2 regions of the Nocardiopsis sp. MT53 genome follow, and region 1 is predicted to be linked to the other one. Evidence: riboswitches for the same ligand, from Rfam matches in the RefSeq annotation. Region 1 holds a riboswitch; the other holds the start of a gene.

Evidence for each region. A riboswitch is a leader RNA that binds a small molecule or an ion and turns the genes downstream of it on or off. The one in region 1 is predicted to bind glycine.
Region 2: it holds a riboswitch for glycine, as region 1 does, so the genes downstream of both, gcvP (aminomethyl-transferring glycine dehydrogenase) here and gcvT (glycine cleavage system aminomethyltransferase GcvT) in region 1, are expected to answer to the same signal.

The regions. Positions count from the first base shown of each region.
Region 1 is NZ_CP080599.1:651,837-660,239, reverse strand. It holds gene K1J57_RS02720 (MurR/RpiR family transcriptional regulator) at 1-142, shown strand, start outside; gene K1J57_RS02715 (sodium:solute symporter) at 313-1,725, shown strand; gene K1J57_RS02710 (L-serine ammonia-lyase) at 1,750-3,162, opposite strand; gene glyA (serine hydroxymethyltransferase) at 3,246-4,514, opposite strand; gene gcvH (glycine cleavage system protein GcvH) at 4,521-4,898, opposite strand; gene gcvT (glycine cleavage system aminomethyltransferase GcvT) at 5,056-6,171, opposite strand; glycine riboswitch at 6,318-6,418, opposite strand; gene K1J57_RS02690 (penicillin binding protein transpeptidase domain-containing protein) at 6,592-7,407, shown strand; gene K1J57_RS02685 (3-deoxy-7-phosphoheptulonate synthase) at 7,488-8,403, opposite strand, start outside.
Region 2 is NZ_CP080599.1:6,834,098-6,842,500, reverse strand. It holds gene K1J57_RS30550 (carbohydrate ABC transporter permease) at 1-900, shown strand, start outside; gene K1J57_RS30545 (glycoside hydrolase family 13 protein) at 941-2,584, shown strand; glycine riboswitch at 3,013-3,104, shown strand; gene gcvP (aminomethyl-transferring glycine dehydrogenase) at 3,218-6,094, shown strand; gene K1J57_RS30535 (tetratricopeptide repeat protein) at 6,326-7,558, shown strand; gene K1J57_RS30530 (DUF5999 family protein) at 7,675-7,866, opposite strand; gene K1J57_RS30525 (threonine/serine exporter ThrE family protein) at 8,046-8,403, opposite strand, start outside.

The sequences.
Region 1 (8,403 bases):
CGTGGGGATGTTCCCCTCGCTGACCCCGGCGATGTCGGTGATCCACGCGGTCCTGGCCGAGCTGGCCCGGATCGGGGGCGAGCGGGTGCTGCGCGCGGTGCGCGACACCGAGCGCCTGTGGGAGGAGACGGAGCTCTTCTGAGCGGCCGCGGGGCGGGCCACCTGCGGCGATGGGACACGGAACCACGTGATGTGATCAGGGTCACCTCGAATGCAATAAGTGTTGCATTTCATGGTCGGGGCTGTTTTCATGGCCCCTACCGCCGACCCCCCGCGGTCCCCCTCCCCACCCCGAACCCCGCAAGGTGATCCATGCAAACGACCCATCTCGTGATCCTCGCCGTGTACATCGCGGCCATGCTGGGGGTCGCCCTGTACTTCCTGCGTTCGGGCAGGCTCCGCGGCGGCGACGACTTCCTGTTCGCGGGGCGCAGCCTGCCGCGCCCGGTCATGATCGCCACCATGCTCGTCACCTGGGTCGGTTCCGGGACCATCATCGGCGGCGCCAACTTCGCCTACACCTACGGCCCGACCGCGGGGATGGTCTTCTTCGCCGGGACCCCGCTGGGGATCCTGGTCCTGCTCCTGGCCGCCCGCCGGATCCGCAGGGCCTCGCGGCACACCATTCCCGAACTGCTGGAGGCGCGCTTCGGCATCGGCGTCCGCACCGTCGCCGCGGCCGTCACCACCATCGCCTACCTGGGCCTGACCGCCTCCCAGTTCGTCGGCGGCGGCTACGTGGTCAGCCTGGTCACCCCGCTGAGCGCGTTCCAGGGGACGCTGCTCGTCGCGGTGGTCGTGACCGTGCTGACCATCACCGGCGGGCTCTTCTCCGTCGCCTACACCGACTTCTTCTCGGCCATCCTCATCGTGCTCGGCCTGATCGTGTCGGTGCCGCTGGTGCTCACCGCCGTCGGCGGGCCGGGCGCCTACTGGGACGGCCTCCCCGAGCAGGCCACCACCTTCAGCGGCGGGCTCACCGCCCTCCAGCTGCTCGGCTACTTCCTCCCGCTCTTCCTGCTGCTGCTCGCCGACCAGAACATGTACCAGCGGCTCGCCGCCGCCAAGGACGAGAAGGAGGCCCGCTCCTCGACGCTCGGCATGCTGGTGGGCAGCTTCTTCGTCTTCGTCCCGGTCGTGCTGCTCGCCACGGCGGCCGCGGTCCTGATGCCCGGCATCGACGGGGACATGGCGATCCTCAGCCTGGCCTCCGAGGGCTACCTGCCCGCCGTCCTGGGCGGCCTCATCCTGGCGGGCGCGGTCGCGTTCGTCATCACCACCGGCTCCTCGTACATGCTGTCGGGGGCCTCCAACGTGGCCTACGACCTGTACGCCCGGTTCGCGGGCGAGCGGGCGGGCGAGCGCCGCAAGCTCCTGGTCCAGCGCCTGTCGGTCCTGGGCGTCGCGGTCCTGGGCGTCGCCCTCGGCCTGTTCTTCCCGACCGTGCTGGAGCTGCAGATGTACTCCTACACGATCTACGGGGCGGCGATCACCCCGGTCGTCCTGTCGGTGCTGTTCTGGAAGCGGGCGACCACCGCCGGCGCCGTCGCCGCCCTGGTGGCGGGCACGGCCACCACCATCGGCTGGCAGGTCGCCGGGTCCCCGGGCGGGCTCAACGCCGTCATCGTGGCGCTGCCCGCGGCCCTGGTCGCGCTGGTCGCGGTCAGCCTCTGCACCCGGGCGGCCGAGCCCGCCGAACCGGCCCCGGCCGACGCCCCGGCCTGACGGCCCCGGCCGCGGCGGCCCGCGTCAGCACTCGATGACGTTGACGGCGAGGCCGCCGCGGCTGGTCTCCTTGTACTTGTCGTGCATGTCGCGGCCGGTGTCGCGCATGGTCTTGATGACCTTGTCCAGGGACACGAAGTGGCTGCCGTCGCCGCGCAGCGCGATGCGGGCCGCGCTGATGGCCTTGACCGACGCCAGCGCGTTGCGTTCGATGCAGGGGACCTGGACCAGGCCGCCGATCGGGTCGCAGGTCAGGCCCAGATTGTGCTCCATGGCGATCTCCGCGGCGTTCTCCACCTGGGCCGGGGTGCCGCCGAGGACCTCGGCCAGCCCCGCGGCGGCCATGGAGGAGGCCGAGCCGACCTCGCCCTGGCAGCCCACCTCGGCGCCGGAGATCGACGCGTTCTGCTTGAACAGGATGCCGATCGCGCCGGCCGTCAGCAGGAACCGGACCACGCCCTCCTCACCCGCGCCCGGGCTGAAGTGCGTGTAGTAGTGCAGCACCGCCGGGACGATCCCCGCCGCGCCGTTGGTCGGCGCGGTGACCACCCGGCCGCCCGCGGCGTTCTCCTCGTTGACCGCCAGCGCGTACAGGGTGATCCAGTCGCTGCCGCGCATCGGGTCGGGGTCGTCGGCGGTGGGGGCGAGCAGCCCCGCGTCGTCGCAGTTGCCGCCGAGCTGGCGGTACAGCCGGTGCGCCCGGCGCGGCACCCGCAGGCCGCCGGGCAGGGTGCCCTCGGTGGTCACCCCGCGGCGCACGCACTGGCGCATCACCGTCCAGACCTCCAGGAGCCCGGCGGTGATCTCGGCGTCGGTGCGGCCGAAGGCGCGTTCGTTGGCGCGCATGACCGCGCTGATCGACATGCCCGTCTCCGCGCACAGCGCCAGCAGCTCCTCGGCGCTGTCGAACGGGTGGGGCAGCACGGTGTCGTCGGCCTTGATGCGGTCGGCCCCCGCCGCCCGCTCGTCCACGACGAACCCGCCGCCCACGGAGTAGTACACCTTGGCGGCCAGCTCGGCGCCGGCGGAGTCCCGGGCGACGAACCGCATCCCGTTGGGGTGGTCGGGCAGGCTCTCCTTGCGGCGGAAGTCCACGTCCACGGCCGGGTCGAAGTCCACCGTCGGCCCGGCCGGGCCGCCCAGGGCCATCGAGCGCTCGGCGCGCACCCGCTCCACCAGGGCGGGCACGGAGTCCACGTCCACCCCCTCGGGGGTGTGGCCCAGCAGGCCGAGCACGACGGCCGTGTCGCTGCCGTGCCCCCTGCCGGTGAGGGCGAGCGACCCGTACAGCTCCGCGCGCACGTGCGCCACCTCGTCCAGCAGCCCGTTCTCCCGCAGCCGGGAGACGAACGTGCGAGCGGCCTTCATCGGCCCGACGGTGTGCGAACTAGACGGTCCGATACCGATCTTGAACAGGTCGAACACGCTGATGGCCAAAGGTCTGTCCTCCTCGTTGAGCACAGGGCCGTGCCTGCCGGACGAACGCCGTGCGGGGCCCGGCGGCCCCGCACGGCGGGGCCCTACAGGTTGGGGTAGAGCGGGTACTTCTCGGTCAGGGCCCGGACCCGGGCGCGCAGCGACTCGGCGTCGAACTCCGGCTTGAGGGCCTCGGCGATGACGTCGGCGACCTCGGTGAAGTCCTCGTCGCCGAACCCGCGCGTGGCCAGCGCGGGGGTGCCGATCCGCAGACCCGAGGTGACCATCGGCGGCCGCGGGTCGTTGGGCACCGCGTTGCGGTTGACCGTGATCCCGATGGCGTGCAGCCGGTCCTCGGCCTCCTGGCCGTTGAGCTCGGAGTCCACCAGGTCGACCAGCACCAGGTGCACGTCCGTCCCCCCGGAGGCCACCTTGACGCCGGCCTCGGCGGCGTCCGGCCGGGTCAGCCGCTCGGCGAGCAGTTTGGCCCCGGACACGGTGCGGCGCTGGCGGTCGGCGAACTCCTCGCCCGCCGCGACCTTGAGCGCCACGGCCTTGGCCGCGATCACGTGCTCCAGCGGACCGCCCTGCATGCCGGGGAACACCGCGGAGTTGATCTTCTTGGCCAGGTCGGCCTTGGTGAGGATCAGCCCGCCGCGCGGGCCGCCCAGGGTCTTGTGCGTGGTGGTGGTGACCACGTCGGCGAACGGCACCGGGTTGGGGTGCAGGCCCGCCGCGACCAGGCCGGCGAAGTGCGCCATGTCGACCATGAGCAGGGCGCCCACGGAGTCGGCGATCTCCCGGAACCGGGCGAAGTCCAGCTGCCGCGGGTAGGCGGACCAGCCCGCGACGATCATCTTGGGCTGGTGCTCCTTGGCCAGTGCGGCGACCTCGTCGTAGTCGACGGTGCCGTCCTCGTCGCGCACGTGGTACGCCACGGCGTTGAGGACCTTGCCGGAGTAGTTGATGCGCATCCCGTGGGTCAGGTGGCCGCCGTGGGCCAGGTCCAGACCGAGGATGGTGTCGCCCGGCTTGAGCAGGGCGAAGTACACGGCCGTGTTGGCCTGGGCGCCCGAGTGCGGCTGCACGTTGGCGTGCTCGGCGCCGAACAGGGCCTTGGCCCGGTCGATGGCGAGCTGCTCGACGACGTCGACGTGCTCGCACCCGCCGTAGTAGCGGCGGCCGGGGTAGCCCTCCGCGTACTTGTTGGTCAGGACGGTGCCCTGCGCCTCGATGACGGCCTGCGGGGCGAAGTTCTCCGAGGCGATCATTTCAAGGGTGTCGCGCTGGCGGCCCAGTTCGGCGTCGACGGCGGCCGCGACTTCCGGGTCGAGTTCGCTCAGGCTCTGGTTGAGCGTGTTGTCGGTGGCCATCGGGGGTCAGTCCTCGCCTTCGGTCAGCTTGGTGTACTCCTCCGCGGAGAGCAGCTCGCCCGGTTCCCCGGACAGGCGCACCTTGAACAGCCAGGCGCCGTAGGGGTCGGAGTTGATGGACTCCGGCTCGCCCTCGAGGTCGGGGTTGACCTCGACGACCTCGCCGTCGACGGGGGAGTAGATGTCGCTGACGGACTTGGTGGACTCCACCTCGCCGCAGGTCTCGCCCGCGCTCACGGCGGTCCCGGCCGCGGGGGGGTCGACGAAGACGATGTCGCCGAGGGACTCGGCGGCGAACGCCGTGATGCCGACCGTGGCGACCCCGTCCTCGATCGAGACCCACTCGTGTTCGGCGGTGTAACCCAGCTCCGTGGGAACGCTCACTTCAACTCTCCTTGGAGGTTCTCTTCATTCCTGCCGCGCCGCCGGGTGACGGCCGCCCGGCCCGGCCTACGTCCGGTCGCGCCCGCCCGTGCCGATCCCGGTCAGGGGTTCAGCCGCGCGGGGCGCGCGGGGTCCCTTTGGTGGGGGACCCACGTTCTCAGGCCTGCCGCTTGTAGAACGGCAGCTCGACCACGTCGACGTCCTCGCCGCGGCCGCGCACGTCCACGGTGAACGCGCCGGTCGCGGTGTCGAGTTCGCCGTCCACGTAGGCCATGGCGATGGGGCTGCCCAGGGTGGGGGAGGGGGCGCCGCTGGTGATGGTGCCGACGACCTCGCCGTCGCGCAGGACGTCCTGGCCGCGGCGCAGCGGACGGCGTCCGCGCGCGACGAGGCCGATGAGGCGGCGGGGGCGGGCGGTGCGGGCGGCCTCTTCCAGGGCGGCCCGGCCGACGAAGTCGCCCTCCTTGTCGAACTTGACCACGCGCCCCAGCCCGGCGTCGAAGGGGGTGAGGTCGGTACTCAGCTCCTGGCCGTACAGCGGCATGCCCGCCTCCAGGCGCAGGGTGTCGCGGGCCGACAGCCCGGCGGGGACCAGGCCCTTGTCGGCGCCGGCGGCCATGAGGGCCTCCCACACCCCGACGGCGCGGTCGGCGGGCCTGACGAAGATCTCGAAGCCGTCCTCGCCGGTGTAGCCGGTGCGCGCCAGCAGGACGGGCACCCCGGCGACGGTGTGCTCGTAGCCCGCGTAGTAGCGGATGGAGTCGAGGTCGGCGTCGGTGAGCGGGGCCAGGATCTCCACGGCCCGGGGGCCCTGGATCGCGATGAGCGAGTACTCGGCGGACTCGTCGGCCACCTCGACGTCGAATCCGGCGGCGCGCTCGGCCAGGGCGGCGGAGACGGCGTCGGCGTTGGCGGCGTTGGCCACCACGAGGTACTCCTCCTCGCCGAGCCGGTAGACGATGAGGTCGTCCAGGACGCCGCCGTCGGCGTCGGTGATCATCGTGTAGCGGGCCCTGCCCGGCTTGACCTGCGACAGGTGCCCGACCAGGGCGTGGTCGAGGGCGCGGCCGGCGTCCGGCCCGGTGAGGCGGATCTCGCCCATGTGGGAGAGGTCGAAGAGGCCCGCGGCCTCGCGTACGGCCCTGTGCTCGGCGGTCTCGCTGCCGTAGCGCAGAGGCATGAGCCACCCGGCGAAGTCGACGAGGGAGGCGCCGGCCTTCTCGTGGATCGCGCGCAGGGCGGTGGGCCGCGACGCGGACGCGGGCTCTGACATGGGTACTCCCGAGAGGATGGGCGTCGTATCGTGCATAGGCGTTGCCATCCTCCCCCTCTGTCATCGGTGCCTGAGAGCTTCGCCCCGCGCTCGGCGTGGCTTGCACCTTCGGCGAGGGACTCCCGGTCCCTGCTTTCCAGAGTGGTCTCGCCCGTACGGTCCACTGTGCCTGAGAGGTTGTTTCGGGGAGGGATTGCTCCTTCGGCGGCCCGCGCCGGCTGCGCGGGCACTCTCCCGTACGGGGTCAGCAACACGTTCAGCCTAGCAGCGGCCGTGGCCGCCCCCAAGGGCGGCACCGCCCGCGCGACCGGCGCGGGCGAAACCCGGGCGGCGGGGGCGGGCACGGGTTACCGTGTCCCCTGAACGGGTCGTGGCGGTTCGTGCACCGAGGGGGACCGAGTGCTGGTGGACACGCGGAGGATGAGACGGATCGGCTACGCGTCGGTGGCCGGTGCGGCGCTGGCGGCGCTGCTGGGCTGTGCCGCCCCGCGGGAGGAGGGCGAGGAGTCGGGCCCCGTCCCGGGGGCGGGCAACGCCGCCGCGGTGGGCGGCGACGTGGCCGCGGTGGAGCGGGCGGACCTGGCCGGGGTGTTCGAGCGGGCCGGGGCGGCGGGCACGTTCGTGCTCTACGACACACAGGACCGCACCTCGGTGCTGGTGGACCCGGGGCGGGCGCGCGAGCGCGCGGTGCCGGGGGAGACGTTCGAGCTGGTGACGGCGCTGGTGGCGCTCCAGACGGGCGCGGTGTCCGACGCGGGGGCCGTGGTGGGCGCCGGCGGGGCGGCGCACCGGGACGCGGTGGAGCGGGTGGGCCGGGACCGGCTGGCCACGTGGGTGGACCGGTTCGAGTACGGCGACCGCGACATCGGCGCGCCGGAGGACGGCTCCGGCGACTTCTGGGCGCGGGGCCCGCTGGGGGTCTCGGCGGTGGAGCAGACGGAGTTCCTGGCCGGGCTGGCCCGCCGGGAGCTGCCGGTGGACGCCGCCCACCAGGAGGCGCTGCACGCGGCCACCCTCGTGGAGGAGGGCGCCGGGCACACGCTGCACGGCCGCGCGGCCTGCGACGGGGGCGGGGCGCCGGGCTGGTGGGTCGGCTGGGTGGCCGCCGGGGAGCGGACGCACTCCTTCGCCCTGCGCCTGGAGCCGGGGGAGCGCGCGGCCGGTGACTGCGAGGCGCTGGGGCGCGAGCTGCTGGCGGCCCTGGACGTCCTGCCCCGGGAGTCCGGCACCCGGTAGGGGACGGCTCGGGGGGAGACGGCGGAGCCCCGCCCCGTGGCGGACGGGGCGGGGCCCGGCGGGTCCGGGAGGGGCGCCGGCTAGGCGGTCTTGCGGCGGGCGCGGACGGCCTCGGCCAGGGTGGTCAGCACCTCGGTGGTGGTGTCCCAGCCCATGCACTTGTCGGTGATGGACTGGCCGTACACCAGGTCCGCCGGGTCGCCCAGCTTCTGGGCGCCGGGGACGAGGAAGCTCTCCAGCATGACGCCGATGATGCCGTGCTGGCCCTCGGCCACCTGGGCGGCGATCTCGGCGGCCACGCCCGGCTGGCGCTCGTGGTCCTTGCCGCTGTTGGCGTGGCTGGCGTCGATCATCAGGCGGCGCGGCAGCCCCGCCCGGGCGATGACGTCCAGGGCGGCGTCCACCGAGGCGGCGTCGTGGTTGGGGCCGGTGCGGCCGCCGCGCAGGATGACGTGGCAGTCGGGGTTGCCCTCGGTGACGACCACCGAGCCCGCGCCGGTCGGGTCCACACCGAAGAACGTGTGCGAGGCCGCGGCCGCGCCCACCGCGTCCACGGCCACCTGCACGTCGCCGTCGGTGCCGTTCTTGAAGCCCACCGGGGTGCTCAGGCCGCTGCTCAGCTGGCGGTGCACCTGGCTCTCGGTGGTGCGGGCGCCGATCGCGCCCCAGGACACGGCGTCGGCGATGTACTGCGGGGTGATGGGGTCGAGGAACTCGGTGCCCGCGGGCAGCCCCAGCGAGTTGATGTCCAGCAGGATCTCGCGGGCCAGGCGCAGGCCGCGCTGGACGTCGTAGGTGTCGTCGAGGCCGGGGTCGTTGATGAGGCCCTTCCACCCGACGGTGGTGCGCGGCTTCTCGAAGTACACGCGCATGACCACGCACAGCTCCTCGCTCAGCGAGGGGACCAGCTCGATCAGCCGGTGGGCGTAGTCCATGGCCGACTCGCGGTCGTGCACGGAGCAGGGGCCGACGACGACCAGCAGGCGGTCGTCCTCA
Region 2 (8,403 bases), 1.0 Mb from region 1:
GCCCGCGGCGGCCCGCCCGCGCGCACCGGGGAGCGCACCCTCGTCTCCCCGCTCACCCTCAACAGCCCCCGGGGCAGGATCGGCTACCGGGTGGTCCTGCTCCTGGTGATCGTCCTGTTCACCGTGGTGTTCCTGGGGCCGATGCTGCTGGCGGTGAGCGGCTCCCTCAAACCCCCCGCCGAACTGGTCCGCACCCCGCCCACCCTGCTGCCGCAGGAGTGGCGGCCCGAAACCTACCTCCTCGCCTGGGAGACCCTGGACCTGGGCCGGTACCTGTGGAACACGTTCGTGGTGGTGGGCGGCGCCTGGCTGTTCCAGCTGGGGGTGGCCGTGCCGGCCGCCTACTCGCTGTCGCGGCTGCGCCCCGTGCTGGGCAACGCCGTCCTGGGGATGATGCTGGCGACCCTCATGCTCCCGGCCGCCGCGCTGCTCGTCCCCACCTACCTCACCGTCGCGGACGTGCCGCTGATCGGGGTCAACCTGCTCAACACGCCCTGGGCGGTGTGGCTGCCGATGGCCGCCAACGCGTTCAACGTGTTCGTGCTCAAGCAGTTCTTCGACCGCGTCCCCGCCGAACTGGTGGAGGCCGCCCGGCTGGACGGGGCCGGGCCCGCCCAGATCATGCTGCGGATCGTGCTGCCGCTGTCGCGGCCGATCCTGGCGGTGGTGTCGATCCTGGCGATCGTCGCCGCCTGGAAGGACTTCGTCTGGCCGCTGGTGGTGCTCCAGGACCCGCTGGTGCAGACCATCACCGTCCACCTGGCGCGGATCTCCACCGAGATGCCGCTCAACCTCCTCATCGCCGGGATGGTCGTCTCCAGCCTGCCGGTGCTCGCCCTGTTCCTGGTGTTCCAGCGCCAGGTGATCGCCGGGCTCTCCGCCGGCGCGCTCAAGGGATGACCGTCCCTCCCGACCCCTCCGACGACAAGGACACCGCAACGTGACCGGACACCACGACCCGGACTGGTGGCGCGGCGCCGCCATCTACCAGATCTACCCGCGCAGCTTCGCCGACGGCGACGGCGACGGCGTCGGCGACCTCGCCGGGGTGCTGCGGGAGATCGACCACCTGGCGGAGCTGGGGGTCGACGCGCTGTGGATGAGCCCGTGGTACCCGTCGCCGCTCGCCGACGGCGGGTACGACGTGGCCGACTACACCGACATCGCGCCCGTGTACGGCGACCTGGACCTGGCCGACCGGCTCATCGCCGCCGCCCACGAGCGCGGCATCCGGGTGATCATCGACATCGTGCCCAACCACTGCTCCAGCGAGCACGTGTGGTTCCGGGAGGCGCTGGCGGCCGGGCCGGGCTCGGCCGAGCGCTCGCTGTTCTGGTTCCGGCCCGGCCGGGGCGAGAGCGGGGAACTGCCGCCCAACAACTGGCGGTCCCGGTTCGGCGGCCCCGCCTGGTCCCGGGTCACCGAGGCCGACGGGAGCCCGGGGGAGTGGTACCTGCACCTGTACTCGGCGCAGCAGCCCGACCTGAACTGGGAGAACCCGCGGGTGCGCGAGGAGTTCGACGCGATCCTGCGGTTCTGGTTCGACCGGGGGGTGGACGGGTTCCGCGTCGACGTGGCCGACGGGATGGTCAAGGACCCGGGGCTGCCCGACGTCCCGGAGGGGGACGAGAGCGCGTTCTCCGACCGCGACGGGGTGCACGAGGTGTTCCGGCGGTGGCGGCGGATCGCCGAGTCCTACGGGCCCGACCGGGTGTTCGTGGGGGAGATGTGGCTGCCCGACCCGGAGCGGTTCGCCCGGTACCTGCGGGCCGACGAGCTGCACAGCGCGTTCAACTTCGACTTCCTCAGCTGCCCCTGGGAGCCCAAGGCGCTGCGGGCGGTCATCGACCGGACCCTGGCCGCGCACGCCCCGGTGGGGGCGCCCGCCACGTGGGTGCTGTCCAACCACGATGTGACCCGGCACGTCACGCGGTACGGGAGGGCGGGGGACACCGGGTTCTCGTTCGCGGACCGCCGCCACGGCGAGCCCGTGGACCTGGAGCTGGGCACCCGGCGGGCGCGGGCGGCGGCGCTGCTCGCGATGGCGCTGCCCGGCGGGGTGTACGTCTACCAGGGCGAGGAGTTGGGCCTGGAGGAAGTGGACGTCCCGGAGGAGCTGATCGACGACCCGGTGTTCGTCCGCTCGGGCGGCGCGGACCGGGGGCGGGACGGCTGCCGGGTGCCGCTGCCGTGGTCGGGGGAGGGGCCGCCGTTCGGGTTCGGGCCGCCGGGCGCGGCCGATCCGTGGCTGCCGCAGCCCGCGGGCTGGGCGGCGCGCACCGCCGCGGCCCAGGCCGCCGACCCCGACGGCATGCTGCGCCTGTACCGCCGGGCGCTGGCGGTGCGCCGGGCCGAACCCGCCCTGGGCGCCCCGCCCGCCGACGGCCCGGGGATGCGCTGGCTGGAGGCGCCCGAGGAGGTGCTGGCGTTCGCCCGCGGCGACGTGGCCTGTGTCGTCAACCTGGGCGGGGACCCCGCGGACCTGCCCGCGCACCGGGGGGTGCTGGTGGCCAGCGGGCCCCTGGAGGGCGATCGGTTGCCGTCCGACACGGCGGTGTGGCTGCGGATCGTCCGAGAGGGATGAAAGAGTGAGAGTCGAGGGCTTCGTGCGGAGGACGGCCGTGCGAAGCCCTCCTCGAACCCTGTCCGAGAGGGATGGGAGAAGGAGCCCGTGCGGAGGGACGGCCGCACGGGCTCCCCCCTTTTCCACCCCGGGTCTGGGTGTGATGCGGGACACGGTGTGTTCTCGGGGCGGGGGCGGTGCGACTGTCCGAGAGAGGAGTGCGGGGCCGCGCGAAGGCCCCGCCGGGGACCGTCCGAGAGAGGACGGTGGAGGGTCCGTGCGGAGGGACGGCCGCACGGGCCCTCGTTGCGCCCGGGCGCGCGAGGCGCGCGGAACGCGCGGGGGGACTCGGCCTGTGGCGATGTGATCGAGTACGGTCGTAACCACAACAGGGATGAAAACCGACATTCGCCCTGTCCGTACAAGTGAACACAGCGTCAGCAGGCTGTCGATACCGCGCGGGAGAGACCCCTGACCCAGGGGCGCCGACGGGGCAATACTCCCCAGTAACCTCTCAGGCACCACGGACCGTGCGGAGAAGGCCGCTCTGAAGCCTGGGCGCCGCCGTGCCCGGTGACAGAGGGGGAGACCGTGAGGAACACCGCCGATCCGCATCGGCCCTGTCACCAGGAGGTCTCCGTGTCCGACCAGCCCGTGAACGTCCCCGGCGCGCCCGCCCGGGTGTTCGCCGACCGCCACGTCGGACCCGCGCCCGGCGCCGTCGAGGAGATGCTCAAGACGGTCGGCTACGGCTCCACCGCCGAGCTCATGGCCGCCGCCGTCCCCGCGTCCATCCTCAGCGCCCCCGGACGCAGCGCGGACCTGGACCTGCCCGAGGCCATCGGCGAGGCCGAGACCCTCGCGGAGCTGCGCGCGCTCGCCGACCGCAACACCGTCGTCAAGCCCCTCATCGGCCAGGGCTACTACGGCACCTTCACCCCGCCGGTGATCCTGCGCAACATCATGGAGAACCCGGCCTGGTACACGGCGTACACGCCCTACCAGCCGGAGATCTCCCAGGGCCGCCTCGAGGCCCTCATCAACTTCCAGACCATGGTCTCCGACCTCACCGGCCTGCCCGTCACCGGCGCCTCCCTGCTGGACGAGGCCACCGCCGCCGCCGAGGCCATGACCCTGGCCCGCCGCGCCTCCAAGAGCAGGGCCGACGTCTTCGTCGTCGACTCCGACGTCTTCCCGCAGACCCTCCAGGTGCTGCGCACCCGCGCCGAGCCGCTGGGCATCGAGGTCGTCGTCGCCGACCTCTCCCGGGGCCTGCCCGAGGGTGACGCCTTCGGCGTCCTGGTCCAGTACCCGGCCTCCAGCGGTGCGGTGCGCGACCCGGGCGCGGTCATCGCCGCCGCCCACGAGCGCGGCGCCCTGGCCGTGGTCGCCGCCGACATCCTCGCGCTGACCCTGCTGCGCAGCCCCGGCTCCCTGGGCGCGGACATCGCCGTCGGCTCCACCCAGCGCTTCGGCGTCCCCCTCGGCTTCGGCGGCCCGCACGCCGGCTACATGTCGGTCGCCGAGAAGCTGCGCCGCCAGATCCCGGGCCGCCTGGTCGGCGTCTCGGTGGACACCGCGGGCCGCCCGGCCTACCGCCTGGCCCTGCAGACCCGCGAGCAGCACATCCGCCGCGAGAAGGCCACCAGCAACATCTGCACCGCGCAGGTGCTGCTGGCCGTCATGGCCGGGATGTACGCCGTCTACCACGGCCCCCACGGCCTGCGCGCGATCGCCCGCCAGGTGCACACCCGCACCGCGGCGCTGGCCGACGCCCTGGCCGAGCGCGGCTTCGAGGTGGTCCACGGTGCGTTCTTCGACACCCTGCGGGTGCGGGTGCCCAGCGCCGACCGGGTCGTGGAGAGCGCCCTGGCCGCCGGGTTCAACCTGCTGCGCGTGGACGCCTCGACCGTCGGCGTCAGCGTCGACGAGACCACGACCGCCGCCGACCTGGCCGCGCTGGCCGAGGCGTTCGGCGGGGCGGGGCACGGCCCCAAGGCCGCCGTGGCCGTGGACGAGGACGCCGACCGCGTGCCCGGGGACCTGGCGCGCGGGGTGGACTACCTCGACCACCCGGTGTTCAACACCCACCGCAGCGAGACCTCGCTGCTGCGCTACATGCGCAGGCTGTCGGACCGCGACCTGGCCCTGGACCGCACGATGATCCCGCTGGGCTCGTGCACCATGAAGCTCAACGCCACCACTGAGATGGAGTCGATCACCTGGCCGGAGTTCGCGGGCCTGCACCCGCTGGCCCCGCTGGACCAGGCGGCCGGCTCGGTGGCGCTCATCCGCGACCTGGAGTCCTGGCTGGCCGAGATCACCGGCTACGACGCGGTGTCCCTGCAGCCCAACGCCGGCTCCCAGGGCGAGTTCGCCGGCCTGCTGGCCATCCGCGGCTACCACCGCTCGCGCGGCGACGACCACCGCGACGTGTGCCTGATCCCCAGCTCCGCGCACGGCACCAACGCCGCCAGCGCGGTGATGGCGGGCATGCGCGTGGCCGTGGTGGCCTGCGACGAGGGCGGCAACATCGACGTGGACGACCTCAAGGCCAAGATCGCGAAGCACGCCGACGCGCTGGCCGCGATCATGGTGACCTACCCGTCCACGCACGGCGTGTACGAGGACACCATCACCGAGGTGTGCCGCCTGGTCCACGAGGCCGGGGGTCAGGTGTACGTCGACGGCGCCAACCTGAACGCGCTGGTGGGCTGGGCCAAGCCGGGCGAGTTCGGGGCCGACGTCAGCCACCTGAACCTGCACAAGACCTTCTGCATCCCGCACGGCGGCGGCGGCCCGGGCGTGGGCCCGGTCGCGGTCCGCTCGCACCTGGCGGCGTTCCTGCCCAACCACCCGGGCCAGCCCGAGGCGGGCCCGCACACGGGCGTGGGCCCGGTGTCGGCGGCGCCGTTCGGCTCGGCCGGCATCCTGCCGATCTCCTGGGCGTACGTGCGGATGATGGGCGGCGAGGGGCTGCGCACCGCCACCGAGGTCGCCGTGCTGTCGGCGAACTACGTGGCCAAGCGCCTGGAGCCGTACTACCCGGTGCTCTACACCGGCGCGGACGGCCTGGTCGCGCACGAGTGCATCATCGACATCCGCCCGCTGCAGAAGGCGAGCGGCATCAGCAACGAGGACGTGGCCAAGCGGCTGATGGACTACGGCTTCCACGCCCCGACGATGTCGTTCCCGGTGGCCGGGACGCTCATGGTGGAGCCCACCGAGAGCGAGGACCTGGCGGAGCTGGAGCGGTTCGTCGAGGCGATGATCGCCATCCGCGGGGAGATCGACAGGGTGGCGGCGGGGGAGTGGGACGCCGAGGACAACCCGCTCAAGAACGCCCCGCACACGGCGGAGGAGGTCACGGCCGACGAGTGGACCCACGGGTACACCCGCGCGGACGCCGCCTACCCGGTGCCGTCGCTGCGCCGCGACAAGTACTGGCCGCCGGTGGGCCGCATCGACCAGGCCTACGGTGACCGGAACCTGGTGTGCTCCTGCCCGCCGCCGGAGGCCTTCGAGCTGTAGTCCGGCCCGGTAGGGCGCGGGGGGCTCCGTCCGGATCCGGACGGAGCCCCCTATTCGGACATAAGGAAAATCTACGACATAAAGGTGAGGCTTCCGGGCTCCCACGGGGCACACGCGCCCCGAAGGGCGACACCGGCCCCCACGGCCCTCTCCCGCCGCCGTCGCGCGCGTTAGAGTTGCGGCGACACCCGCGTGTCCCACCGCGCGGACCCCCACCGGAAAGCGCCCAGCATGACCACGACGTCCGGACCCTCCGCACGCCACGGCGGCCCCGTCGACCCCCGGCCGCGGGCCGTCGACCCCCGGGACGCCCCCGCCGGACCCGCGCCCTCGGCGTCGGAGGCGGCCGGTCTGTGCGACCAGGCCCGCGACCTGGCCGAGAGCGGCCACCTCGACCGCGCCGCCGAGCTCTACCGCGGCGCCGTCGCCGCCGACCCGCCCCCGGACGTGCTGGCCCGAGCGCTGCTGGGCCTGGCCGTGGTCGAGGACGGCCGCGGCGACACCGCCGCCGCGCGCGACGCCGCCCGCCGGGCCCTGGACACGGGCGACGCCCGGCACGCGCCCCGGGCCGCCCACCACCTGGCGCTGTCGCTGGAGCAGGACGGCGAGGGCGTTGAGGCCGAGCGGGTCTGGCGCCGCCTGCTGGACCTGGGCGGTTCCGGGCACGCCGCCGTCGCCCACTACGGGCTGGCCCGCGCGGCCGAGGAGCGCGGCGACCCCGGGGCCGCCGAGGAGCACTGGGAGGCGGCGCTGGCCCCGCCGCCCGAGCGGGCGGAGCGGCTGCACGCCGAGACCGTGGCCGAGGCCGCCCGGGACCTGGCCGGGAGGCTGCTGGGCCGGGGGGCGCCGGGCGCCGCCCTGAGCGCCGCCGACCGGGGGCTGTCCGCGGCCGAGGACCCGGAGCTGCGCCTGCTGCGCGCCGCCGCCCACCTCGAACACGCCATCGCCGACCTGGACGCGGTCCTCGAACCGCCCGGGGAGGGCGGGGAGCCGGCCGCCCCGCCGACCGCCGGGGCCGCCGTGGAGCTGCTGGCCGGCCTGCTGGCGCTGCGCGGGGACGCCGAGGGGGCCGCCGGGGTGTGGCGCGGCGGACTGCGCGACCTCGGGGACGCCACCGCAGAGGAGGTCGGCGCCCGGCTGCGGCGCGGGTTCGCCCACGGGGGCGAGGAGGACGGGGAGCCCTGGTGGGAGCCCTACCTGACGGAGGCGGTGGCCACGGCCAGCGCGCCGGCGCTGGCGGCGGAGCTGTTCGCGGTGCTGACGCGGATGCACGCCCTGGCGGCGCTGCCCGCGCTGGAGGGGGAGGCGAACCCGGCGCGGCTGCGGGAGGCGCTGGTCCAGGCGGTGCGCACCCCCGACGAACTGGTGTGGGGTCCGGGCCTGCACGCGGACCTGCGGCGGCGGCTGGCGGAGGCCACCGGTGAGCGCGACCTGCTGCCCGAGGACTGGCCCGAGGGCCTGTGAGGCCGCGGGCCGCGGAGCGGTCCGCGCGTACCGCCGCCCGGGGGCTCTGCTCCCGGGCGGGGTTCGTCCGGCCCGTCGGGGGACCGGTGGGGGCGGTGGTGGTCGGGCGTTCGCGGTCAGGCGGCCAGGACGCGGGGGCGGTGCGGGGCGACGACGGCGCCGTCGGGCAGCAGCTCACCGGTGTCGTCGAAAAGGACGACGCCGTTGCAGAGCAGGCTCCAGCCCTGTTCCGGGTGACTGGACACGACGCGCGCGGCCTCGCGGTCGGTGTCCTCGAAGGACGGGCAGGCGGGTTCGTGGCTGCACATGGGATCGGCCTTTCGCTAGGGACTCGTCATTGAGCTGACGCCAAGAATAGTGGCTCACATCACATGCTTGTCGCGTTTCGGGGCGAAAACACGCGGTCGGTGTCGTCGTCCGCTCTCACACGGTGAGATACCCGCGGACCGCCTGTGGTTCGCATCACCTTCGGCCGGATCGTGCGGGGTCAGTACCCCTGGCCGCCCCGGGTCCGGCGCGCCGCCGGACGGCTGCGCATCCCGGCCCCGGCCAGGCCGCCGCGCTGGAACGCCCGCACCAGCTCGCCGCCCAGGTTCACCCCGGCGCCCAGCGCCAGGCCGACCATGACCGCCTCCACCAGCGAGAGCAGGCCCGCCACCGCCGTGCCCTGGGTGAACTCGATCAGCCCCCGGTACAGCAGGCTGCCCGGCAGCAGGGGCGCGATCGACGGCACCAGGTAGGGCAGCACCGGGCGGCGGGTGCGCCGGGCCAGCCAGTGGCCCACCACCCCCACGGCCACCGCGCCCACGACGGTGCCCACGACCGGCGGCACCTCGAACACCGCC